Regions from separate parts of the Paracoccus sp. pheM1 genome, predicted to be linked through region 1. Evidence: riboswitches for the same ligand, from Rfam matches in the RefSeq annotation. Region 1 holds a riboswitch; the other holds the start of a gene.
The links. A riboswitch is a leader RNA that binds a small molecule or an ion and turns the genes downstream of it on or off. The one in region 1 is predicted to bind thiamine pyrophosphate.
Positions count from the first base shown of each region.

Region 2: another riboswitch for thiamine pyrophosphate. It lies ahead of KF941_RS05465 (TenA family protein); the one in region 1 lies ahead of thiD (bifunctional hydroxymethylpyrimidine kinase/phosphomethylpyrimidine kinase).

Region 1 covers NZ_JAGXCX010000001.1:2,511,689-2,515,085, forward strand. The annotation lists gene KF941_RS12770 (FAD-dependent oxidoreductase) at 1-512, opposite strand, end outside; gene thiD (bifunctional hydroxymethylpyrimidine kinase/phosphomethylpyrimidine kinase) at 509-1,336, opposite strand; TPP riboswitch at 1,404-1,507, opposite strand; gene KF941_RS12780 (HAD family phosphatase) at 1,689-2,291, shown strand; gene KF941_RS12785 (hypothetical protein) at 2,384-3,148, opposite strand; one part of gene KF941_RS12790 (IS5-like element IS1248A family transposase) at 3,318-3,397, shown strand, end outside.
Region 2 covers NZ_JAGXCX010000001.1:1,103,291-1,106,687, forward strand. The annotation lists gene KF941_RS05455 (protease modulator HflC) at 1-559, shown strand, start outside; gene KF941_RS05460 (AI-2E family transporter) at 636-1,829, opposite strand; TPP riboswitch at 2,000-2,130, shown strand; gene KF941_RS05465 (TenA family protein) at 2,193-2,837, shown strand; gene KF941_RS05470 (NUDIX hydrolase) at 2,841-3,314, opposite strand.

The DNA.
Region 1 (3,397 bases):
GCGTCCACCACAAGGCCGGTGGGCGTCCCCTCGGTCTCGATCTGGATGCCGCGTTCCTCCAGCCGGTCGCGCAGCGCCAGCAGGGCGGCGCGCGGGTTCAGGTGCGCCTCGGTCGCGAAATGCAGCCCGCGCGGGAAGCGGCCGGACAGTTCCGGCTCCAGCGCCGCGATCTCGTCGCCGCTCACCGGCTGATGCGCCTCGGTCAGCCGGGCGAAACGGTCGAGTTCCGCCCGGTCGCGCGAGGGCGCCAGCACCAGCGTGCCGCGGCGGATGACCTCGGCCCCGTTCGCCTGCCACCAGTCGGCGGCATCGACGCCCAGGCGCAGCACCACCGGCTCGGCGCTTTCGGCCTCGCAATAGGGGGCGAGCATCCCGCCCGCGCGCCAGCTGCAAGCCTGCGATCCGGGCTTGCCGGCCGGGTCGATGATGCGCGGCAGGGTGCCGCGCTGGGCCAGTTCGGTGGCGATGCAAAGCCCCATCACCCCGGCGCCAAGGATGGTGATCTGGTTCATGCCTGTCTCCAGAGCGCGTGGAAATGATGCACCGGGCCGTGGCCCAGCCCGACCGACAATTCGTCGGCGCGGGCGATGGCGGCCTGCAGCCAGCCATGGGCGCGGGTCACGGCCTGCGCCACCGTCATGCCCTGCGCCAGCCCGGCCGCGATGGCCGAGGAAAGCGAACAGCCGGTGCCATGGGTGTTGGGCGTCTGCTGCCGCGGCGCGGTCAGGACCAGCGGCTCGGGACCGATCAGCAGGTCGGTGCAGCTGTCCTCGGTTGCGTGGCCGCCCTTCATCAGCACGTTGGCGGCGCCCAGGGCGCGCAGCGCCTCGCCCTGCTGGCGCATTTCCTCGGGGGTCGCGGCGGGGGCAAGGTCCAGCAGGCGCGCGGCCTCGGGCAGGTTGGGGGTCAGCACGGTCGCCAGCGGGATCAGCTGCTCGCGCAGCGCCGAGACGGCCTCGTCCGGCAAAAGCGCGTCGCCGGATTTCGCCACCATCACCGGGTCCAGCACCACCGGGACCAGGTTGTCCGCCAGCAGCGCCGCCAGCCGGCCGGCGACGACCGTGATCGCATCCACGCCGCCGACCATGCCGATCTTGACCGCGCGCACGTCCAGGTCGCCGAAGACCGCGTCGATCTGGGCGGCGATCATGGCGGGGCTGACAGGTTCGACCGCGGCGACGGTGCGGGTGTTCTGCGCGGTGATCGCGGTGATGACCGAGGCGCCATAGACGCCCAGCGCCGAAAAGCTTTTCAGATCGGCCTGGATTCCGGCACCGCCGCCGCTGTCCGAGCCGGCGATGGTCAGTGCGATGGGATGGGGCTGCAATCCCGACATGGCCCGCCTTTCGTTTCGGCCGGGCACGCGGACGCTGGGCGGATGGGTGGCGGCCTGGGATTGCGGGCCGCGTCACTCTACCCTTCCCTACGCCGGCATGACCCGGATCAGGTTCGATGGGTCGGTGCCCGGCACCTCTCAGCCCCGTGCGGGGCTCCCCAAGTGTATGAGTCTTCCGCGCGACACTAGGCCCCGGCGCCCCGCATTGCAAGGGCCGCGCGCGGCCGGCCCCTCGCTGTCGCGGATCCGTCGGCCTTGCCGGCAGCATGGCAGGGCGCGCGGCGCGGTTTTCGGGCTTTACAGCGCCGGGATTTCCGGCCGATCTGGGCGCGGCGAAATGCGGAAGGATGCGATGAAAAGCGTGATCTTCGACCTGGGCGGGGTGCTGATCGACTGGGATCCGGCGCTGGCCTTTGCGGATGTGTTCACCAGCCGGTCCGAGGCCGAGGCCTGGATGGCCCGCATCGACTTTCCCGGCTGGAACCGGATGCAGGACGGCGGGCGCGGCTTTGCCGAGGGGCTTGCCGCCGCCCGCGCCGCCCATGGCGACGAGGCGCGCCACCTGGCCGGCTATCTGGCGGCGTTCCCCGTCACCATCGAAAAGACCGTGCCGGGCAGCTGGGCGGTGGCCGAGGCGCTGCTGGCCCGCGGGGTGCCGCTTTATGCGCTGACCAACTGGTCGGCCGAGACCTGGCCCCATGCGCTGGAGCTGCATCCCCGGCTGGGCGGGCTGTTCGCCGACATCCTGGTCTCGGGCCAGGTCGGCGCGCTGAAGCCCGAGCCCGCGATCTTTCGGCTGCTGATGGATCGCAACGGGCTGCGCCCCGAGGACTGCATCTTCATCGACGACAGCCCGGCCAATGTCGAGGGCGCCCGCGCGCTGGGCATCGACGCGATCCGCTTTACCAGCGCCGAGGCGCTGGGCGAGGATCTGGCGCGGCGCGGGGTGTTTTGAGGGGGCGGCTAGTCCGCTTTGCGGGACCGGAGCGGTCATTCGCAGCCTGCATGAGCAGGAGAAATCTATCAGCAAAGACCTCACGTTGGCATTTAAGAAAGCAACTCAATTAAAACACTGCTTTTAATAAGATACGATAGTCCAGCATGTGCGCCCGACCCATCCGCAACCTTTATGTGGCCAGCATTCACGCCAATCATTTTACTTCCTCGAAATCCGCCGCCGTAAGTAATGCCGGCGCCAGACTGAAGTCCTCTATCTAAAGTAAAAACAGGTGAGCCAGAATAGCCGCCCCATGAGAATCCCTCAATTGCAATGCGCCTTGCGTCGCCGCTGAGACCATGCCCGATAAAATTCTGCGATGGATCACTTGCCACCCACCCGGTTCGCATTACCGGCTGATTAGACGCTCCATGATACACTGGGAAAGCCACAATGTCGGAGATATCTACCTCGGAAAAGTCGGCGTCTGCCGCTAAGTAGCTTTCCTCAATCGGTACCACGCTGCCTGGCAACGCTCCGTCAATTCTGACATTGCTCAGATCAACCGCGGCAACATCTTCCTTCTCATTTTTTGGAAACAGAATCTGTGGTGGGCTAAAGGAAAAATCAAACGGCAGCAGATTTCCGTCACAATATCCCGCAGCGACTACCTTTCTCAAAGCCCAATTTTTCTTGCGGGGGTCACTGTAGCTTGCATCGAAGACATGCCTGTTTGATACAAGATACAACTTTCCGGCGCTTGTCCTTAGGAAAAATGCCGTACCGGAAGCAGACTTCTCGTTACCGTATTCGTCAAAATACATAGAAACCCTTGTTGCGCTGTACAAGTGCTTCCGGGTCAGCGGGTGATACATATTCACGCCTCAAATGTTCTGAATGGGTTCACGATACAGATTGCTGCGTTTTCCTCGTGAGTCGCAAACAACGCTTTGAATTCCAGGAGGTTGAACGTGCGTCTAGGGTCAGGATGCATTGATTTTCAGTGTGCTACGTGATTCACGGCTCGGAAAACGGAGCGGTGACATGAGCGACCTGTACTGGCTGACCGACGAGCAGATGACCAAGCTTGCCCCTTTCTTCCCGAAGTCGCACGGCAAGCCACG
Region 2 (3,397 bases), 1.4 Mb from region 1:
CGAGCGCGAGGCCGCCGACGAGATCGCCCGCGGTGGCGAGGCCGCGCAGCGCGTCCGCGCCGCCGCCGACCGCACCGTGGTCGAGCTGACCTCGGAAGCGCGCAAGCGGGCCGAGGTGGTGCGCGGCGAGGCGGATGCCCGCCGCAACGCCATCTATGCCGACGCTTTCGGCCGCGATCCCGAGTTCTTTGCCTTCACCCGCTCGATGACCTCCTATGAGCGGGCGCTGAAGGGCGAGAACAGCTCGCTGGTGATCCAGCCCCAGGGCGAGTTCTTCGACTATCTGCGCAATGACGGCGCGGACCGGGCCAATCCGGTGCCGGTGCCGACGCCCGCCGCCACCGAGCCCGAGTCGGAGTCCGAGTCGGAGGACGAGCCGCAGACCGAAGGCGCGCTGCAACCGGGCGAGACCCCGGCGCCGGCCGAAACCGACCGCACCGGCCAGCCCCTGGGCTCCAGCGCCGGGGTGACGCTGACGCCGCTGCCGGAATCGCTGGCCAGCCCGCCGCAGGAAGAGCCGGTGGTGCCGCCCGCCGCGACGCCGGCGCCGGCCGACTGATCCGCGGGACGAACAGCGCAAAAGGAAAGGCGGGACGCGGCTTGCGTCCCGCCTTTTTCATGCCGGGGGCCGACGGTCACTCCAGGCCGATGAGCTTGCTGTCCTGCCGCTGTTCCTCTTCCGACAGTTCGCGCTGCCATTCCCGCCAGATCGAGACCAGCAGCGCCATCAGCACCGGACCGACGAACAGCCCGACGATGCCCATGGTCTTGACCCCGCCGATCAACCCGAAAAAGGTCGGCAGGAAGGGCAGCTTGACCGGACCGCCGACCAGGACCGGGCGGATGGTCTTGTCCACCACGAACAGCTCGCAGGTGCCCCAGATGAACAGCGCCGCCCCGGCAAAGGGCGTGCCGCTGGCCACCAGATAGGCCGAGACCAGAGTGAAGGACAGCGGCGCGCCGCCGGGGATCAGCGCCATGAAGCCGGTGATGACGCCGAATGTCACCGGCGAGGGCACGCCCGCCAGCCAATAGGCGATGCCCAGGATCACCCCCTCGCCGATGGCGATCAGCGTCATGCCGGTCACGGTCGAGCTGATGGTGGCGGGCACCACGCGCGACAGCCGGCTCCAGCGGTCGGGCAGGATGCGGCGGCCGACCTGGTCGATCTGCGCCACGATCCTGTCGCCGTCGCGGTATAGCACGAACAGCGTGATCAGCATGAACAGCAGCGTCAGCGCCAGGTGGAAGGCCAGCGTGCCCGCCGTCACCGCGCCGCGATAGATCGCGCCGATGTTCGAGCCGCTGACCAGCTGCACGATCTCGCTGATGCCGCCGGGGCGGCCGACATAGGTCTGCCAGTTCTCGTCCAGCCAGTCGCCGACCTGCGGCAGCTCGACCATCCAGCCCGGCGTCGGCGCGCCCGAGCTGTTGACCACGATCGCCCAGTTGATCCAGTCGCGCAGCTCGCGGAAGGCATAGATCAGCGCCATGGCGATGGGGATCAGCAGGAAGCAGACCAGCACCAGCACCAGCAGCGTGGCCGCGCCGGTGCGGCCCAGGTTCAGCTGGTGGGCCGCGCGCTCGCGCAGGGGCCAGCTGGCCAGCGCGATCACCATGGCCGCCAGCACCGGCACCAGGAAGCCGTGGAAGAAGTAGATCGAGGCCGCCACGATGGCCAGCAGCAGCCAGCGCGCGGCCGAGATATTGGTCAGCAGGGGCGGCCGGTGCAGGCGCAGACCGACCTGTTTCGGGCTTTGCTGCAGGGCAGCGGCGGCGGGGTTCGGCTCGGTCGTGGTCGTGGGTTTCGGCATTTCGCCTGTCGTCATGGTTCCCGGTCCTGACTGCGGGCGGCTCGCGCGCCCGCCCTGTCGCAACGAGATAACATCTGGCCCCCGGCTGCAAGACGGAATGCCGCCTCGGGCCCGGCCGCTCCCGGATTTCCCGGCTCACGATCCTGTGGGCGGCGCGTGACAGCCGCGGCCATCCGCGCTAACCTGGCGCCACCAAGGGGAGCCCCGGCAAGGGGCTGAGAAACCGCTGGCCCGGCGCGACCTGCAACGGGCGGCGCGGTGACCCTTTGAACCTGACCCGGATCATGCCGGCGGAGGAATGGGAATGACGCACCTGCCTTTTGCCGGCCTCACCGCGAGGCCGCCGCACCGACGGTCTCGCCCCCAAGCCATGAGGGCATGATGACCGAAAGCTTCTTTGAGACCCTGCGCCGGGAATGCGCGACGGAATGGTCCGCCGCCGTCGGCCACCGCTTCGTGCGCGAAGTTTGCGACGGCAGCATCGCGGATGCGGCGATGGCGCGCTACCTGGTGCAGGACCACCGTTTCCTCGACGCCTTCCTGACGCTTCTGGGCGCCGCCATCGCCTCGGCCGACCGTTTCGAATCGCGGCTGCGCTTCGGCCGCTTCGCCGGCATGGTCTCGGGCGAGGAGAACGACTATTTCCTGCGCGCCTTTGCCGCGCTTGGCGTAGGCGAGGCGGACCGCGCCGCCATTCCCGACAGCGCCCCTACCGCGGGTTTCCAGGCACTGATGCGCGAGGCGGCCGAGACGCGCGCCTATCCCGCCGTTCTGGCGGTGCTGAACGTGGCCGAGGGGCTCTATCTCGACTGGGCCATGCGCGCGACCCAGCCGCTGCCGGCGAATTTCGTCCATGCCGAATGGATCACGCTGCACGACAATCCCTTCTTCCGTGATTTCGTCGGCTTCCTGCGCGACGAATTCGACCGGGCGGGCCCCGAGGCCGCAGAGCAGGCGCGGGACTTCTTCCGCCGCGCCGTCACGCTGGAACTGGCGTTTTTCGACGATGTTTTCGCTGCTTAGCGATCAACCCTCGATGATTTCTATCTCGGGCGGGCTGCCGGGCGGCCCGCTTTCGCGATAGTCCAGCACGATGCGCGCCAGTCCGGCCGGGGCCAGGCGCTGGAAGGTGTGGCGCATCTCGGCCAGGCTCCACCAGCGGAATTCGCGGATGGTGGCGGCTTCGGGCGCGTCCTGGATCGCCGGGGTGAAGCCGGGGGTCTCGACCAGGAAATAATCCTCGGACTGCCGCCAGCGCTGCCGGTGCAGCGTCATGGTCACGCGGCGCCGCCAGACCAGCGGGCCCAGGGCGGGCAGGGCGAAGCCCAGCTCCTCGGCCAATTCGCGGCGCAGGGTCTGTTCCGGCGTCTCGCCCGGCTCGATGCCGCCGCCGGGGGTGATCCACCAGTCGCCGCCGCCGTAATCGACCCGCATCAGCAGCACCCGGTCCTCGGGCGTCAGCAGAATGGCCCGCACGGCCTGCCTGTCGATGATCCGCATGTTCCTTGCCCTGAAAACGCCCGGCCTGCCGGGCTAGCGCATGCCCGGCCAAGGGCGGCGTGGCCTGCGGCCTCCGCGATCGG